4 regions of the Iodobacter arcticus genome follow, and region 1 is predicted to be linked to each of the others. Evidence: predicted binding sites of a transcription regulator. Region 1 holds the regulator's gene; each other region holds the start of a gene.
The links. The regulator FNR, encoded in region 1, switches genes on or off when oxygen is low (the NO sensors DNR and NnrR bind a similar motif). The targets are predictions, from matches to a motif close to TTGATNNNNATCAA.

Region 2: a site for FNR is predicted at 2,152-2,165, ahead of ACFQNF_RS02290 (FeoA family protein). Genes of this name have one in related genera too.
Region 3: a site for FNR is predicted at 1,764-1,777, ahead of ACFQNF_RS13525 (bacteriohemerythrin). Genes of this name have one in related genera too.
Region 4: a site for FNR is predicted at 2,559-2,572, ahead of pflB (formate C-acetyltransferase). Genes of this name have one in related genera too.

What each region holds. Positions count from the first base shown of each region.
Region 1 covers NZ_JBHTBQ010000044.1:189,764-194,634, forward strand. The annotation lists gene ACFQNF_RS18395 (response regulator) at 1-29, opposite strand, end outside; gene ACFQNF_RS18400 (sulfite exporter TauE/SafE family protein) at 181-840, opposite strand; gene hemN (oxygen-independent coproporphyrinogen III oxidase) at 845-2,248, opposite strand; gene fnr (fumarate/nitrate reduction transcriptional regulator Fnr) at 2,383-3,132, shown strand; gene ACFQNF_RS18415 (hypothetical protein) at 3,139-3,858, shown strand; gene ACFQNF_RS18420 (efflux transporter outer membrane subunit) at 3,927-4,871, opposite strand, start outside.
Region 2 covers NZ_JBHTBQ010000004.1:173,710-178,580, forward strand. The annotation lists gene ACFQNF_RS02280 (hypothetical protein) at 47-604, shown strand; gene purD (phosphoribosylamine--glycine ligase) at 619-1,896, shown strand; gene ACFQNF_RS02290 (FeoA family protein) at 2,199-2,513, shown strand; gene feoB (ferrous iron transport protein B) at 2,510-4,276, shown strand; gene pip (prolyl aminopeptidase) at 4,297-4,871, shown strand, end outside.
Region 3 covers NZ_JBHTBQ010000027.1:153,046-157,916, reverse strand. The annotation lists gene ACFQNF_RS13535 (DUF3426 domain-containing protein) at 1-668, opposite strand, end outside; gene prmA (50S ribosomal protein L11 methyltransferase) at 669-1,556, opposite strand; gene ACFQNF_RS13525 (bacteriohemerythrin) at 1,836-2,288, shown strand; gene yajC (preprotein translocase subunit YajC) at 2,615-2,884, shown strand; gene secD (protein translocase subunit SecD) at 2,951-4,762, shown strand; gene secF (protein translocase subunit SecF) at 4,778-4,871, shown strand, end outside.
Region 4 covers NZ_JBHTBQ010000015.1:57,656-62,526, forward strand. The annotation lists partial or broken gene ACFQNF_RS10245 (glycine radical domain-containing protein) at 1-6, opposite strand, end outside; gene pflB (formate C-acetyltransferase) at 111-2,423, opposite strand; gene ACFQNF_RS10255 (peptide chain release factor 3) at 2,682-4,271, opposite strand.

The sequences.
Region 1 (4,871 bases):
TCATCAACAACCAAAATGGGGGTAGGCATTTTTTTAAAAATCCTTTTTTATAAAATGACTGCAAAGCGCCAGATTCAATAGCTATTTTTTTATTTTAAAACATCATCCACCCAAGCATCCGCAAAAAAAATTGATAACAATCAGCTCATATTTACGTTCACTTTACACAAGAAATCATGACTAAAACATAAATTGAATCAATCGATAAGCGCCTAAAAGCATCAAACCTCCACCAAACAAATAGCGTAAATATTTATTCTTAAACAGCTGTCGCAACTGTTCTGCAAAGGCGGACATCAGCAGTAAATTGGGCAGTGTGCCTAAGCCAAAAGACAGCATAATTAAAGCACCGTACCAGGGGCTGGCACTGGCAAGTGCGTTTAAAGAAGCGGTATAAACCAAACCACAGGGCAACCATCCCCACAAAGCCCCTACAATCAGCGTATCCGGCCATCTTTTTATCGGTAAAAATAGCCGCATATAAGGTTGAATTTTAAGCCATAAAGGGCGCCCGGCTTTTTCCAGCAATAAAATAATAGATGACCAGCCCGCCATATAACTGCCAAGCAAAATCAATAATAAATTGGCAAGGATAAACAAGCCGCTTTTCACGCTTTGTAATGAAAGCAACACAGACAAAGAGCCTAGCAAGCCCGCAAGCATACCAATCAGGCAATAGCCCAGCAAGCGACCAAGGTTAAACCCCAAATGGTAATGCCAGCGTGGGCCCTTTGGGAGCTGCAAACTAAAGGCGGCAACGACACCACCGCACATTCCAACACAATGCCCGCCCCCTAATAAACCGGCTAAAAACAAAGCAAGAAAATCTAATTCCAGCATTAGTTTATATCAACTTAGAATAGCTCCCTGCGCGAGGGGCATGACGCAAATAGCGATCAAAAACCATGGCAATCGAGCGGATCAAAAAACGCCCCTTAGGACTAACAATGATTGAATCGTCTCTCACCTCAAGCAAACCCTGAGCTTGAAGCGGCATAAGCAAAGCAAGCTCTTCAGAGAAATAGCTTTTAAAATCAATCAAATAAGCCAATTCTACAGGCTGAAAACTCAATTCAAACTGGCACATTAAAGATTGAATCACCGAGCCACGCAAAAAATCATCGTGTGTGATCATCAAGCCACGCTCTATCGGCAAACGATCTTTATCTAAGGCCAGATAATAAGCATCTAAATCTTTTACATTCTGGGCAAAACAATTGGCCACTTTGCCGATTGCTGACACACCAAAAGCCATCAGATCGCAATCGGCATGCGTTGAATAACCCTGGAAATTCCGATGCAACTGCCCTCTTCTTTGAGCAATTGCCAGCGGATCATCAGGTAAAGCAAAATGATCCATGCCGATATAGATATAACCCGCGGCAAGAAGCTGATTCACACTGCTTTGCAAGATGTCGAGTTTACCCTCTGTTGAGGGTAGCTGCCCAGCATCAATGCGTCTTTGCGGCATAAAACGCTCGGGCAAATGGGCATAGCTATACAGGGCCAGCCGATCTGGGCGCAAAGTGAGGACACGCTCAATCGTCTGGTACATCCGGGCCTGAGTTTGATGCGGCAAGCCGTAAATCAGATCAATACTCACGGACTTAAAGCCATTGGCACGTGCGGCATCAATCACCGCTCTGGTTTCTTCCTCGGTTTGAATCCGGTTCACCGCTTTTTGCACCTGCGGATCAAAATCCTGCACGCCCACGCTCATGCGGTTAAAGCCAATTTGCCCTAACAATGCCACAGTCGCCGCACTGACTTTGCGAGGATCGATTTCAATTGAAAACTCGCCATCAGGCTTTAAATCGAAATAATGACGAATACCGTCCATTAATCGCGTTAATTGTGCATCGCTCAGAAAAGTGGGTGTGCCGCCGCCAAAATGCAACTGAGAAATCTTGCCACGCTTAGTTAATAATGCGGCCTGTATTTTTACTTCTTTAAGTAGATAATCGAGGTATTGATCCGCTTTACCCTGATCTTTTGTAATGACTTTATTACAGGCGCAGTAATAACAAATGGTATTGCAAAAGGGCAAGTGAAAATACAATGACAGCGGTTTTATTCCAATACCGGGCTGTTGCTGGCGCACACTTTGCTCATAGCGATCTGCATCCATTACAGCAAATCGATCCGCAGTGGGGTAGGATGTATACCTTGGCCCTTTCCCGCTGTGTTGGCTTATCAAGTTTCGATCAAAATCAAGTGGCTGTAAGACCGTAACATTATTTTGAAGCATGCTGTTTTATCCTTATTTATCATATGAGTGCAGCTTGCCTAGATTCATTTTTTATAACCTTGATCGATATCAATATCTGCACCGGAAATAACTTGCAGTGATGGATATCTTAAAACACTGAATTGAAACGCCCAATGACACCGACATCTCATATTCCAGTACGTGACCTTAGCCTCAAGCACCTGCGCCAAAGCTGCATTAATTGCAGTTTGCGTGAGCTTTGCTTGCCGATTGGTCTTTCCGCTGATGAAATGCGCGAGCTTGATCACTTAATTACCCAAGCCAAGCCGATTAAGCGCGGTGAAGCGCTCTACCGTGCAGGAGAGCCATTTCGCTCCCTGTTTGCGATTCGCTTAGGTTTTTTTAAAGCCAGCGTAATTTCTGAAGATGGTCGCGAGCAAGTCACCGGCTTTCATATGACCGGTGAGCTCATGGGCATGGATGCGGTTAGCTCTGATCTGCATACCTGTGATGCCATTGCCTTAGAAGACAGCGAAGTCTGCGAGCTGCCTTTTACTGATATGGAAGAACTCAGCCGCCGCATCCCGATCTTGCAACATCATCTTTATAAAATGATGAGCCGCGAAATTGTGCGCGATCATGGCGTGATGCTTTTATTGGGAAATATGAAAGCAGAAGAACGTATTGCGGCTTTCTTGCTAAATTTATCTCAACGCTTTGCCATTCGGGGATATTCTGCCAGCAGCTTTCATTTACGCATGACGCGTGAAGAAATCGGCAGCTATTTAGGCCTTAAGCTTGAAACCGTGAGCCGCTCATTATCAAAATTCCAAGAGAACGGCTTAATTAAAGTGCAAAACCGCTTGATTGAAATTCTCAATCCTGAGGCACTCAAACAATTGATTAACAACTGCCAACAATAAGCCACTATGACTCTATTCAATGGCCCTGTTTTATTTCTTGCCCCAGCGGCCATTCTAGAGTCATTGCAATCTCGGCTTAAACCCTTGCAAATGGCACAGCTCATGCTGCTGCCGCTTGATATGCAATCGCAAATCCCCTCTTTACCCCACAATGGCCTGCTTATTTCTGCAGGCCATGCTGATTTAGCAGGCTATTTGCAAAGCGCTCAATGGGCGCAGGCACAAGGCTGGCATCATATTGATCTGGCCCTGATTGGCGAGCCTCAGTGCGCCGCACAATTAGGCTGGATGATGGCCGCCAGCGGCGACGACACAGCCCTACAGCTTGCCGCCCCTCTGCTCGATGCCTTAGCCCCGGCAGGTCGCAACAGCTGGCTGCATGCCGGCGGCAAAGGCGCAGCCAGCTTTTTGGCGCTGCTACAGCACATCATGATGCAGCCCCTTATTGAAAGCTGGAAAGTCATCTTTCCAAATGGCAAGCCATCACCCAAAGCTGATTTAAGTAAGCTAGCCGAGCTGCAAACCGCACAATGGCAAGCCATCGCCCCGCTTTGCCAGCAATATTTAGCTTTGGCAGAAAATAGATCTTTTCAAGCACTGCACACACAGCTCAGCGCCTTCAGTTTGCCAGAGCATCAAGAGCCAGCAGCTGCGCTAGCGCAATTTTTAATGCAGTTTTTTCGCCGTGCAAACACGCCCGCATCTCATCATCAGCCAAACAGTTGATCTATCAAACAATAAAAAACAGCCCCAACTGGGGCTGTTCGCTTATAAAACCAATCAACTAGCGCGTATTACTTCCCGCCCAAAGCCTTAAACGCTTGTGCCGATGCAGCTAAACGAGCACGACGCGTTTCGATCAGGCCCTGGCTGGCCGCGTAAAACTCACGCTGCGCATCCAGCACATCCAAATAGCCCGACAAGCCTGATGCATAGCGTGCTTCTGCAAGTTTCAGGCGCTGCTCCTGCCGATCAGCAAGGCGTTGCTGGGCTGTTAGCTGCTTACTCAACCATACCTGATCAGATAACACATCGGCGGCGTCTTTAAACGCCAGCTGAATGGTTTTTTCGTATTCAGCCACGGCAATCACTTTCCGGGCTTCCGCAATATCAGCGCCAGCACGCAAGCGTCCACCATCAAACAGCGGCAGGCTGATTTGCGGTAAAAAACTCCATGCACGGTTGCCGCCAGAGAATAAATCCTCCAGCTCATTACTCATCACACCGCCGCTGCCCATTAAAGTGACTTTAGGAAAGAAGGCCGCGCGAGCCGCACCGATATTGGCATTAGCTGCAACCAGCTTTTGCTCCGCAGCGCGCACATCTGGGCGCTCGAGCAAAACGGTAGAGTTTAATCCGCTGGGCAACTGAACGACTTCCGCATTTAAATTGGCCGCAGGCAGGCTCACCGCCTCACCCACCAAAACAGCGAGCGCAGTTTGCGCATTGACAGATTGCCGGGCTAAAGCCGCATGATCGCTGCTTGCGCTATCTTGAGCTGCTTCGGCCTGCAACAGATCAAGGCGATTAGCCACGCCCACATCCATACGGCGCTTCACCACCCGCAAACTTTCGGCCCGCGCCGTAGCGGTTTGCTCGGCAAAGCTGCTGCGTGTCTGTAGGGCTTGAGCGCTGTAATAGCTATTGGCCACATCGGCAATCAGCGTGCTGCGTACCGATTGCTGCGCCTCTTCACTTGCCAGATAGTTGGCCTTGGCCGCTTCACTTAAACGACGCAC
Region 2 (4,871 bases), on a different contig from region 1:
GTTGCCGACGATGCGTCGGTGCTTGTGAAATATTTTGGTTGAGAAGATGAAAAAACTGTTTGCCACTCTTTGCTTGCTGATCGCCTTACCTGCATCTGCAATAGATTGCTCCAATATGTGGGATTGGGCGGCGGCTGCTTGTCAGCGTGTGGATAAAATAAATAGGGAAGGTAAGAATGATCTGCTGGTTTCCGGTTATTCCTGGCATGACCGTTCAACTTATACTGCTGACAAGCTTGAAGACTTTCAGGAGTTTGCTTACGGTGGCGGCTTGGGTAAGCGTATTACGGATGAAAACAATAATCAGGAATTTATCTACGGGATGATTTTTGCTGATTCGCATAATCAGCCACAACTACAGGTTGGCTATATGCGTCTTTGGTATTGGCCGATTGTTGGGGAGTTATCAGCGGGCTTGGGAGTGTCTTTACAGCTTATTTCACGTCAAGATGTGGTCGGTGGAATACCATTTCCTGCGCCTTTGCCTATTGCATCGGTTCGCTACGGCAAGGCCTCTTTGATTGGCACCTTTATCCCAAGGCTGAATGGCCAGTTGAATAATGGCAATGTGGCTTATGTTTTTGGCCGCTACGAATTCGATTAACAGGAAATAAATTAATGAATATTTTGGTAATTGGTTCGGGTGGTCGTGAGCATGCGCTGGCTTGGAAAATTGCGCAGTCGCAGCGCGTTGGCAAAGTATTTGTCGCTCCGGGCAATGCAGGCACGGCATTAGAAAAAGACTTGATCAACGTTGATATCACGGCCATTGACGAGCTGATCGAATTTGCTAAAGCAGAAAATATTGCCATTACCGTTGTGGGGCCAGAAGCACCCTTGTCGCAAGGTGTGGTTGATGCTTTTCGCGCTGCAGATTTAAAAATATTTGGCCCAACCCGCGCCGCCGCACAGCTGGAATGGTCTAAAGATTTTGCCAAAGCCTTTATGCAGCGCCATGGCATTCCCACAGCGGCTTACCAGACCTTTGCCAGTGCGGATGAAGCGCACGCTTATATCAAGGCGCAGGGCGCACCGATTGTCATCAAGGCCGATGGCCTAGCGGCTGGCAAGGGCGTGGTCGTAGCAATGACGCTGGATGAAGCACACGCTGCGGTTGATTCCATGCTGTCGGATAATAAATTTGGCGATGCGGGCGCTCGGGTGGTGATCGAAGAGTGTCTGGTCGGTGAAGAAGCCAGTTTTATTGTGATGGTCGATGGCAAGAATGTGCTTGCGATGGCTTCTAGCCAAGATCATAAACGCCTTCTGGATGGCGATGAAGGCCCAAATACCGGTGGCATGGGCGCGTATAGCCCAGCGCCTGTGGTGACGCCTGATGTACATGCCAAAGTGATGCGCGAAGTGATTTTGCCTACCGTGCAAGGTATGGCTAAAGATGGCTCTGTGTTTACCGGCTTTTTGTACGCTGGCCTGATGATCGATACTTTGGGCAATCCTAAAGTCATCGAATATAACTGCCGTTTTGGTGACCCTGAAACCCAGCCGATTATGTTGCGTTTAAAAAGCGATTTTGTCACCCTGCTCGAGCACGGTGTGAATGGCACGCTGGATCAGATCGAAGCCGAATGGGATAGACGCGTGGCAATGGGCGTGGTGATGGCTGCGGCTAATTACCCGGAAACCCCGCGTAAAGGCGATTTAATTTCAGGCCTACCAACGGTGGCCTTAGAAGACGGCCATGTTTTCCATGCGGGTACTACGCTTAACGAACAAGGTGAAGCCATCACCGCCGGTGGTCGTGTCCTTTGCGTTACGGCTTTTGGCGATAGCTTTAAAATGGCGCAAAAACGCGCTTATCAAATCTTGGCAGGCGTTTCATTTGCAGGCGCGCAATACCGTAGTGATATCGGCTGGCGAGCGATTGGCCGTAAGTAATATTTAACGCCAAAGAGAAAAGCCATGCACTGCATGGCTTTTTTTATGCCCTTTAATTGGCGAATTTCAACGAGGCTCTGAAGGTCTATACCACTAGTGGCGAGAAATGACAGACTTCAGGATTTGAAGACGCTTAAAAGAACAGAATAAATGGCTTTTCTTAAAGAATACTTTCTTCCGTGAAACTCCGTGGTTCAAGGTTTGGGTTTTGCTGAGTAACATAGGGGCGTGTAATTATTTGCCTCAGCTTTGGAGCTGATACAGGTCAAGCTTGGGTGGCTTTGGAATTGACGCTGCTCTCTATGCGGCAGATGATAAGTGTAAGAAAAACCATTCTCATTGCCGCCATCATGACTCTCTACGATTTACCTTCTCTTACCCCCGCCAAAATTATTTCTAGCCAGCTGAGCGCCGAGCTAACTCAGCGTCTGGCGGCTTTAGGCCTGCATGCTGATCGCGAGATCGAGGTAATTCGACGGGGATGCTTAGGCGGGCCTTTGCAACTTAAGTGTGGCAGCACCGAGTTTATGTTGCGCCTCGATGCCGCAAGGCGGATTGTGGTGGCGCTTTTGCCAGAGGCGAATTCTCTGCTTGCTGAGCATGGGGTGCTCGCATGAAACGCGTTGCCCTCGTAGGGATGCCCAATACCGGTAAATCGACCTTATTTAATCGTATTACGGGGGGCACAGCGCGTACAGCCAATTGGCCGGGGCTAACGGTGGAATTAGCTTCTAGCCGTATTTTGCTCGGTGGCTCTATGGTGCAGATGGTCGATCTGCCGGGGATTTATGATTTAAGTGGTGGGGCCGAGGATGAGCGCCTTGCTCAGGAGTTTCTCAATAAAACTGAGTTAGATGCCATTCTTTTGGTGCTCAATGCAACGCAGCTTGATCGGCAACTGGTATTGGCTTTACAGCTCAAAGCGCTAGGCGCGCCGCTGATTATTGCGCTCAATATGAGCGATGAGGCCAAGCAAGCAGGGGTGCAAATTAATGTGCAAGGGCTGGCCGAGCAATTAGCTTGCCCCGTATTAAAAATAAGTGCCAAACATGGCCTAGGAATCAGCGAGCTTAAAGACGCTTTGAATCGCTTGATCAGCCATCAGCCGCCTCGGCAAATTGATTTGGCCGCAGCGCCACGTTCTGAAACCCTGCATGATGAAGAGGCGCGCCTCTATGCGCGTTTTATCGAACGGCCTGCCGTATTAGCGCCAGGCCCAAGCGCTATGTTAGATCGCTGGATTCTTCACCCGTGGCTGGGCCTGCCGATCTTTGTTTTGATGATGTTTTGTCTATTTCAGCTGACCTACGCCTTGGGCGTGCCACTGCAAGATGCGGTAGGCGATGGTTTGGAATGGTTTAAACAGGCAGCACTTGTGCCTGCTGCAGCCACATGGCCGCCATTTTTAGCGGGGCTTTTGGTGAATGGTGTGTACGATGGGCTCAGCACGGTACTGACGTTTATTCCGATTATTTTTTTGTTCTTTTGCCTGATGGCGATTATCGAAGACTCGGGTTATTTCTCGCGTGCGGCTTTTATGATGGACGGCCTGATGGCGCGGCTTGGCATGGATGGGCGCGGCTTTGTGATGCTGATGATGGGCTTTGGCTGCAATGTGCCTGCGCTGATGGCAACAAGGGTGATAAGGGATAGAAAGGCACGTTTACTGACGATGCTGGCCATTCCATTTTCGCTTTGCTCGGCGCGTTTACAGATTTTTCTGTTTTTAACCGGCGCGCTGTTTAGCCCGCTGCAAGCGCCTTGGGTGCTGTTATCACTCTATTTTGCGAGTATTTTTATCTCTATGGGCACGGCACTCCTGCTGCGTGGCCGCTTTAAATCGACTGAGCCGTTTACGCTAGAGCTGCCGCCTTATCGCTTTCCTGTGCTGCGGCAAATATTTTTACGCGGCTGGGGCGAGGCGGCAGGCTTTGTACGCTTGGCGACGACCATGATTGTGATCGGCGTGGTCTTGGTTTGGCTGCTGAGTAATTATCCAAATCCACAACACAGTTATTCCACCATGATTGCTGAGTTCTTTCAGCCAGTGTTATCACCGATCGGTATTCAGGCTGAGCTATCGATTGCCTTAATGTTTGGCTTTGTGGCCAAAGAAGTGGTGCTTGGCGCGCTGGCGGTGATTGCCGGGCAAGATGGCCCTGCCTTGGCGCATCATTTATCTATCGTGCTTGATCCGGTATCGGCTTATAGCTTTATGCTATTTTCATTGACCTATGTGCCCTGCGTTTCTACTATTGCGGCCATGCGCAAGGAATCGAATAGCGTAGCGCTAACGACTTTCTCTGTGGTCTATTCTTTATTACTTGCTTGGGTGCTGTCGTTTATCTTTTACCAAGGGGCGAGAATATTGGGGTTTTAAAAATTCAGTAAGGGATTTGAATGAGCGATTTATTGTTTCCAGAAATTCAACCTCACCGCAGTGGCCGCTTGGCCGTGGATGATGTGCACACCCTTTATTGGGAAGAATGCGGTAATCCAGATGGCGTGCCGGTGCTGTTTTTGCATGGTGGCCCTGGTGGCGGTACTTCACCCATGCATCGCCGCTTTTTTGACCCAGCCTATTACCGCATTGTGCTATTTGATCAACGCGGTGCAGGGCAATCGACGCCCTTGGGCGAGTATCGCAATAACACCACCACTCATTTAATCGCCGATATCGAAGTCTTGCGTCAGATGTTGGATGTAGAGCAGTGGTTGGTGTTTGGCGGCTCTTGGGGTTCCACTCTTTCGCTGGCCTATGGTGAGGCGCATCCTGAAGCGTGTTTAGGCTTTATCTTGCGTGGGATTTTTCTCTGTACCAAGGCCGAGGTGGATTGGTTTGTGAATGGCATCGGCCATTTTTACCCAGAAGTCCACGCCGAATTCGCCGCGCAAATTCCAGCGTCTGAGCGAGACAACTTGCTCGAAGCCTATAGTCAGCGCCTCTTTAATGATGATCCAGCAGTCTATCTGCC
Region 3 (4,871 bases), on a different contig from region 1:
ATAAGCTTGGGCCGCAGCCAAGGAAACTCCATCGAAATTTGTGTGCGCTGCTGATAACCCAGCTGCGCTATAAAGCTGAGCATCAGAATAATACTGATCCCGATCAATAGCGCTTGCCATTTGGAGCGGGGTGGCGGCTCAAGTAAGCCCTCTTCGTCACCCGTATAAATGGGGCGATAATCGTGATGGCTTTCTTCAGAGGGATGATTTTCTTCAATTAGAGCTGCCGGTTTACTCACTGGCTCTGGCGGTGCTTTGATTTCAATGTCAATCACCGGTCCGTGGTTGTCGGGGCCTGTGATATCAAAATCCACTTCAATCTGTGGTGCGGGGTCGGGCACGATGCGCTTGGGCCGCGTTACCGGTGGTGCCGGGCTGGCCACAGCAGGGCTTGGCGGCGCTGCGGGTGGTGGCTCGGCCGCGGCTTCGCTTGATATATTGGCTGTAGGCGTAGTAGCGGCTGTGATGATCTGTGCAGCCTGTGGCTTTGCAGTAGCCATAGTGGGCGTGCTGATCGTTTCTGCGACCTGCTCGCTTTCAATGCATTCTTTGGCATTAAAGACAAAGGCGCAGCGCCCACAGCGAACCTTGCCGCGGTGGGCTTGCAACTGCGCTTCCGTTACACGAAAAGCGGTTTGGCAGTTTGGGCAACGGGTAATATCGTTCATTTATTTACGAATGCCTGACAAACACACCCAGCCGTCTTCCTGTTGCGGCGCATTCATGGCAAACCACTGGCTGTAAATGGCGATTACCTCATCTGCCTGCTCGGCCAGAATGCCCGATAAAGCGATGCGGCCAGCTGTTTTCACTTTTGCAGCCAGCATAGGCGCTAAGGCTTTGAGGGGATTAGTCAGAATATTGGCAATCACCACATCATAAGTGTCTGCTGGCTCTGCATCGGGTAAGTAAAACTGCACTTCAACCGCATTTTGCTCCGCATTTTGTCTTGATGCGGTCATCGCTTGTGGATCGATATCGACCCCTGCCGCAGAAGCTGCGCCAAGCTTCATACCCGCAATGGCTAAAATTCCAGAGCCACAACCGTAATCCAGCAGCTTTTCACCGCCAGCAAGATGGCTATCTAGCCATTTTAAGCAAAGGCGTGTTGTTGGATGGCTACCCGTACCAAAAGCCAGGCCCGGATCGAGCTGAATGCTGATTGCGCCTGCATCAGGGCATTCATGCCAGGTAGGGGTAATCCAGAGGCGATCAGAAATAGCAATCGGATTAAATTGTGATTGGGTGAGGCGCACCCAGTCTTGTTCTTCCACACGCACCACATCGTAGGGTGGGACGGCTAATTTCAATGTATTACTCGCCGCGATGACAATCAGGCGGGTATCAATGTCTTCGTCAAACAGGGCGAGCACCACGCTGTTTTCCCACATCTGATCGACCGGCTCACCCGGCTCACCAAAGATCGGCTTTTCTGCATCAGTGCCCGCGGCAGCGTCTTCCACACTGACAGACAATGCACCCAGATCAAAAAGTGCGTCAGAAAAGCGTTCAGCTTGGGATGATTCAGTGGTGATGCGTAGTTCTTGCCAGGGCATTTTGCTTACCTAATAGAGATTCTCGGCGGTATTGTCGCATTCCCGCCTTCTTTTGAGAACGTTTTTGCAGTGTTCTGGTGATTATAGTGCCCCTGCAAAGCGCAAATAAGGCCTTGTTAGTATTTTGCAGGGCGCATCAGGCTTGCTTTTATTTAGGAAACCCAAGGCTTAAACCTTATTCAGGCTTTCCCTAGGCTTATTTAAATATTGATATGGCTCAATATTTAGATGACATTTTATCTGCAAAATTCTTTCTAAACAGTCAGGGAGAGACGCGAAATGTCAGTATTTTTTGAGTGGAACGATGAGTTGTCGGTTGGTATTCAGGAAATTGATGAGCAGCACAAGGTGTTGATCGATTTACTTAATGAGCTACATGATGCCATTCGCTTGCATCATGGCAGCGAGGCATCGGTGCTTATTCTGGGGCGCCTTGCCGATTACACCCGGACGCACTTTACGGTAGAAGAAAGCCTGATGCGTATTTTAGGCTACCCCGATTACGATGCACATAAGCAACATCATGAAGATTTAATAAAGCAAATGAATAGCCTGCAAGCTCGCCTGGCAGGGGGCGAGGCGGTTACTTTTGAATTGATGCATTTTTTAAGAAACTGGCTGACCAATCATATTATGGAAGGCGATAAGCGCTATACCGAGCATTTTTTATCCCGCGGAGCACAAGCAACCTGGCATAAAAAAAGCTGGCTGGAGCGTTTCTGGGCCAAGTAAATGATGTGTTAAGTGGCGGTTTTGTGCGGCAAGCCTCTGTTTTTCTTTATCCTAGGGGCTGCTGATGATTCGCTTTTATCTGGCCGACTATTCTGTTTGGCTAAAGTTCCCTTTTATTTTCGTAAAAAGCAAAGTTGCCTAGGTCAAAATGCAGGACATGCGGTTTTAAAGCGGTTTTGATGACGGCAAGCAAAAAAGCTGGGTAGATTTTGTGTGGTTCACCCGCTAGAATGGGCCGCTTTGCTTTATTGACACGGAACCAACCCGATATGTTCATTGCACCCGCGTATGCAACAGGCGCCGCACCTGCGGCAGGAATGGACTTTATGTCTTTTCTTCCTATGATCGTGATTTTTGTTTTGTTCTACTTTATGTTGATTCGTCCACAACAAAAACGCGCTAAAGAACAACAAGCCATGCTGGCTGCTCTGGCTAAAGGCGATGAAGTGGTTACCAGTGGTGGTATGGCTGGCCGCATCACCAAGGTGAACGAGCAATATGTCACTCTTGAATTAGCTGATGGCGTAGAAATCCTGTTCCAACGTGCTGCAATTGCAGCGCGTTTGGAAAAAGGCACTATTAAAAATAACAAGTAAAGCCAATAAGGCGGTGCAGTTTGTGCTAACAACTGCACCGCCTTTTGTGCATTTCTGGGTCCTGCCATGAATCGCTACCCGCTTTGGAAATACCTAATAATTATTCTGTCCGTTGCTTTGGCAACGCTCTACACCCTGCCTAATCTGTTTGGTGAAAGCCCGGCAGTACAAATTGCCAGCGTTCGTGCCACGGTGAAGGTAGACGCCGCGCTGCAGCAAAGTGCTGAAGCCATTTTAAAGAGCGCCGGTGTAAAAACCGAAGATGTGCTCCTTGATAGCAATTCGGTGAAATTTCGCTTTAAAGATACGGAAATCCAGTTAAAGGCTAAAGAGCTGTTACAAGCTAAGCTGGGCGATGATTACAGCGTGGCTTTAAACCTCTTGTCGGATACACCGTCTTGGCTGACCAAGATCGGGGCTAAGCCGATGTCTCTGGGACTGGATTTACGCGGTGGTGTGCACTTCTTGCTTGAAGTGGATATGAAAGCTGCCGTTGATAAAGCTTTAGAGAAAACCGCAGGTGATGTACGCCGTGAGCTAAAAGAAAAGAAAATTCGCTACGGCCGGATTGTATCAACCCGCGACAGCGTTGAAGTGCAGCTGCGCGATGATGAAACGACCAAAGAAGCGGTTAAAGTTTTACGCAAAGTCTTGCTACAGCGCCAGATTGATGTACGTGAGAATAAGATTGTCATTTCTTATTCTCCGGAAGCATTACAGCAATTAAAAACCGACGCGGTCAAACAAAATATCACCACCCTGCATAATCGGGTGAATGAGCTGGGCGTGGCTGAGCCAGTGATTCAACAGCAAGGTGAAGGCCGTATCGTGGTGCAATTGCCAGGTGTGCAAGATACCTCGAAGGCTAAAGATATTCTGGGCCGTACTGCCACGCTGGAAGTGCGCATGGTGGAAGACGATCAAGCCAAAATGACCGATGCACTGAATGGCAATGTCCCTGCTGGCTTTGAGCTATTAAGCGAGCGCGGCAGCGATGGACAGAATCGTCCAATTTTGCTGAAAAAAGAAGTAGAGCTGACGGGGGATAATATCAGCGACGCGCAAGCGGGCTTTGATGATCAAAACTCGGCTGCGGTACATATTGGCCTTGATTCCACAGGTGCTGCCATCTTTAAAACGCTGACCAAAGAAAACATTGGTAAGCGCATGGCAATGGTTCTGGTTGAAAAAGGCAAGGGCGAAGTGGTTACTGCGCCGGTGATTCGTTCTGAAATTGGTGGTGGCCGCGTGCAGATTTCTGGCTCGATGGGCGTTGCCGAAGCGAACGATACTGCGCTGCTACTGCGCGCGGGCTCGCTTGCTGCACCCATGAATATTGTTGAAGAACGCACCATTGGCCCAAGTCTGGGACAAGACAATATCACCAAGGGTTTTCACTCAACCTTATATGGTTTTCTTGCGATCTCCATCTTTATGATGATCTATTACCGTGTATTTGGTGTGGTATCGACGGTTTCATTGGCTGCCAATTTATTGTTCCTGCTGGCGATGTTGTCCTTACTGGGTGTGACCTTAACGCTGCCGGGTATCGCGGCGATTGCCTTAGCGCTGGGGATGGCAATTGATGCCAACGTGCTGATTAACGAGCGGGTGCGCGAAGAGCTGCGCTCCGGTATGACACCACAAGCCTCGATTCATAATGGGTATAGCCATGCTTTTGCCACTATTTTGGATTCCAATGTCACCACCTTGATCGCTGGCCTAGCGCTGTTGATTTTTGGCTCGGGTGCGGTACGTGGTTTTGCTTGGGTACATTGCATCGGGATCTTAACGTCGATGTATAGCGCGGTGTTTGTATCTCGCGGCATCATTAACCTCATTTATGGCGGCCGTCGCGTTTCTACGCTGGCTGTGTAAGGGTGCATCGCAATGATTGAATTTTTTCATATAAAGCGTGATATCCCGTTTATGAGCTACGGCAAGCTCACAACGGCGATTTCGCTGGCAACCTTTGTTTTGGCGGTCG
Region 4 (4,871 bases), on a different contig from region 1:
GTGAAATAGTTGTGCCATGGGCTGCTCCTTGGGTGAGTATGCTTTTGGATTGATTGGTCAGCGAGTAGGGTGTGGGCACAGGGGTTTATCGTGCCCACCCTACTATCCCTTTAACACTTGCCGTGGAATGTACGGCTGATTACGTCCATTTGCTGTTCACGAGTCAGCTTCACAAAGTTCACTGCATAGCCAGAAACACGCACGGTGAGTTGTGGGTAGTTTTCTGGGTGCTCCATCGCGTCCAGCAGGGTGTCACGGTTTAATACATTCATGTTTAGATGAAAGAGTTGGTCCATTTTTTCATCAACGGCATCTTTATCTAGGCAAGTAGAGCATTCTTCGCCGTGTGGCCCAAACAAGCCATCGATCGAAGCCGCTAATGTTTTAACGCGATCTGCTGCGTTGTGGCCTAGTGCGTCAGGCGTCATGGATGCGGTCCAAGACACACCATCTAACGCGGCTTCGTATGGGATTTTCGATACCGAGAAACCGGCAGCGATAAAGCCATTAGTGTCACGGCCATTCATTGGGTTAGCACCTGGGGAGAACGGTGTGCCTGAACGGCGGCCGTCGGGTGTGTTACCTGTTTTTTTGCCGTAAACCACATTAGAGGTAATGGTCAGTACCGATTGCGTTGGCATGGAGTCACGATAGAACACAGGCTGAGCCTTGATCTTGTTCATGAATGTTTCTGTCAGCCACACTGCAATATCATCAACGCGATCATCGTTATTGCCGTAAGCAGGGTAATCGCCTTCGATTTTGTAATCGACAGCAATACCTTTTTCGTTACGAATCACAGATACTTTTGCGTGCTTGATCGCTGAAAGCGAATCAGCAGCAACCGCCAGACCCGCAATACCGCAAGCCATAGTGCGCAGAATATCGCGATCATGCAGCGCCATTTCGATGCGTTCGTACGAGTATTTATCGTGCATATAGTGAATCGAGTTCAGTGCAGTCACGTATGTTTTTGCCAACCAATCCAGCATCACATCGTATTTAGTCATCACTTCATCGTAATTGAGCACGTCGCCTTTGAGTGGTTCAAAACCATTGGCCACTACTTTGCCGGTTTTTTCGTCCACACCACCGTTGATCGCATAGAGCATGGCTTTGGCAAGGTTGACCCGTGCGCCAAAGAATTGCATTTGCTTACCGACTGCCATGGCTGAAACACAACATGCGATGGCGTAATCGTCACCCCATTTAGGGTTCATCAAGTCATCGTTTTCGTACTGGATGGCTGAGGTATCAATCGAAACTTTCGCGCAAAATTCTTTAAAGCCTTGCGGGAAAGCAGTCGACCACAATACTGTCAGATTAGGCTCTGGAGCCGGTCCAAGGTTGTACAGAGTGTGCAGAACACGGAAGCTGGTTTTCGTGACCAGTGTGCGGCCATCAAGGCCTGTACCACCGATCGATTCTGTGACCCATGTTGGGTCGCCAGAGAATAAATCATCGTATTCTGGTGTGCGCAAGAAGCGAATAATGCGCAATTTCATGACCATATGGTCAATCAATTCTTGGGCTTGCGATTCGTTAATGCGACCTTCGACCAAATCGCGTTGGATATACACGTCCAGGAAGGTGGATGTGCGGCCAATCGACATCGCCGCGCCGTTTTGCTCTTTTGTGGCAGCAAGGTAGCCAAAGTACAGCCATTGGATGGCTTCTTGAGCGGTAGTGGCTGGTTTGGAAATATCAAAGCCGTAAGACTTTGCCATTTGCTTGAGTTCGCCCAGCGCTTTGATTTGCTCGGACAACTCTTCACGCAAACGAATCACTGATTCGGTAAACGGAACATCATTGAGCTCGGTTTTTTCGCGTTTTTTGTCAACAATCAAAAAATCAACGCCGTAAAGTGCAACGCGACGATAGTCGCCAATAATACGACCACGACCGTAAGAATCTGGCAAACCGGTAATGACGCCCGAGCTACGGCAAGCCATGATTTCTGGTGTGTAAGCATCAAATACGCCCATATTGTGATCTTTACGGTACTTGGTAAAGATATCTACAATTTCTGGGTTCATTTCAAAGTGGTAGGCTTCAAGGCCGTTTTGCACCATGCGCAAACCGCCGTTCGGCATAATGGCGCGACGCAGTGGTTTGTCGGTTTGAACACCGACGATAGTTTCTAAATCTTTATTAATATAGCCAGGGCCGTGAGCCGTAATTGATGCGCCAACATGGGTAGATACTTCTAATACGCCACGCTTACGTTCTTCTTTAAGCTGGGCAGAAAGCTCAGTCCAAAGCTGGGTAGTGCGTTCGGTCGGGCCAGCGAGGAAGCGATCATCATCCAAGTAAGGCGTGTAGTTGAGTTGGATAAAGCCACGAGTGTCGACTTTATCTTGCCACTCGCCTGTTTTAAATCCACGCCAAGCGTCAAGATGCAGATGATTTTCTGGTGCGTTCATAGCGGATGCTCCTATAGGCCTCAAGACCCTGTTACCGTGCATGTCTTATAAAGACACGCTTTAAGTTTGATCTGTTTGAAAGCGATTTTGTCGTTTCCAATGCATCCATCCTAGTCCGATGTTTGGCGCAAAAACTTAATCTAAGTCAAGTTCTTGGGTTTGTAGCTTGTATAGAGTTGACTACTTTTGCCCGATAAAAGCGGAGCATAAATTGCAAAAAAAAACAGCGCCATATTGCGGCGCTGTTGAGTTGAATATTTACAAGGTAACGGCATGTTCACGGGTTGCATGAAACACAATTTTGGGCCACCGCTCTTGGGTGAGCTGCAGGTTCACCCGGCTTGTTGCAAGATAAGCCAAGCTATGTGCGGCATCTCGCCCCAGATTGTTGACTAACTGGTCTTCAAAATCTTCCAGTATTTTTGCATCATCACAGCTCACCCAACGTGCGGTGAAAATGGTGGTGGACTCAAACACCGCTTCTACGCCATATTCATTGGCAAGGCGGGAGGCAACCACTTCAAATTGCAGCACGCCCACTGCACCCAGAATCAAGTCTGAGCCGTTGAGTGGTTTGAATACCTGTACCGCGCCTTCTTCGCCCAGCTGTTGCAAGCCTTTATGCAATTGCTTGATCTTCAGTGGGTTTTTGATGCGCACAATACGGAACATCTCGGGTGCAAAGTAAGGAATGCCGGTAAAGGCCAGCAATTCGCCTTCAGAGAATGAATCGCCAATCTGAATATTGCCGTGATTGGGCAGGCCGATAATATCGCCAGCGTAAGCTTCTTCTACTTGCTCGCGGCCTTGCGCCATAAAGGTGACGACCGAGTTGGCGGCAATTTCACGATTCAGTCGCAAATGCTTGAATTTCATACCACGGGTAAATTCACCCGAACACACGCGCAAGAAAGCAATCCGGTCGCGGTGTTTTGGATCCATATTGGCTTGAATCTTAAACACAAAGGCCGAGAATTTTTCTTCGGTAGGGCTGACCGTGCGAACGGTGGCATGCGCTTCGCCTGGGGACGGTGCCCAATCAACCAGCGCGTTCAAGATTTCACGAATGCCGAAGTTATTAATCGCCGAGCCAAAGAAGACTGGCGTTAGATCACCCGATAAAAACTCTTCCAGCACAAAGGGATGCGAAGCACCGCGTACGAGTTCTAGCTCCATACGGGTGTTTTCGATTTCCAGCGGAAATAATTCATCGAGGCGCGGGTTGTTTAGGCCTTCAATGATTTCGACTTCATCCAGCGGGCCTTTGCCAGGTGTGAATAGCAATACGGTGTCGGTAAGAATGCTGTACACGCCACGGAAGGTTTTACCCATGCCGATTGGCCAAGTAATCGGCGCGCAGCGGATTTCCAGCACGCTTTCTACTTCGTCTAATAGCTCAAGCGAATCACGTACTTCGCGGTCGAGCTTATTCATTAGCGTAATAATTGGCGTATTGCGCAGGCGGCAGACATTTAAAAGCTTGATGGTTTGCGCTTCCACTCCCTTGGCCGCATCAATCACCATCAAGGCGCTATCTACGGCGGTGAGCACGCGGTAAGTGTCTTCAGAGAAGTCTTGGTGGCCCGGGGTGTCGAGCAGATTCACAACGTGATCGCGGTAATCAAACTGCATCACGCTGGATGCTACCGAAATACCCCGTTGCTTTTCGATATCCATCCAGTCGGAAGTGGCGAACTTGCCGCCTTTTTTACCTTTAACCGTACCGGCGTTTTGAATCGCTCCCGAGAAATAAAGTAGCTTTTCGGTGAGCGTCGTTTTCCCCGCATCAGGGTGGGAGATAATGGCGAAGGTGCGGCGACGGCCTACTTCGCGTACTAAATCAGTCATTGTAAGGGCTACAAAAAAGCAAAAGAGCGATTTTACGTTAAATATGGTAGATAAGCACGGATCGCGGCGTTTGCGCTGCCCGTAGCCGTTCTATTTGCCTAAGCAAAACCATTAAAAACATCAGTCTTAGCCTTAATGCCGTTCACTTAAGGTATTGGTTTTGCTTCCCCCTTAGAAAAAGGGGGATTGAGGGGGATTTGCCTTGAGTTTTTTGCTTATTTCAAGCCCAACATCAACTGCAAATCCCCCCTAGCCCCCCTTTTACAAAGGGGGGGAACTCAAACAAAACCGCTTAAGTGAACGGCATTACAGTCTTAGCCTAGGGTCTGTTGGCGTTTCATTCACAATTGCGCTGAGCCGGAAAACGGCCAAGCACAAGGCAGGAGGGCGAAGGCAATAACTGGTTATTTCCGAGGAGCATAACGCAGTGAATGGTCGTTTTCCGCCTCAGCCCAGTCCTGGCGAGGAAAACCTCCCGCACGCGGAGGGTTGACTGCAGTTTTGGGGCTGCACGGCGTTAAAAGACGCTCATGGTACTCGTACCACTTCGCGTCTTTTGCCTTGCCCCAAAACTGCAGCCAACGCAGCCGTGAATGAAAC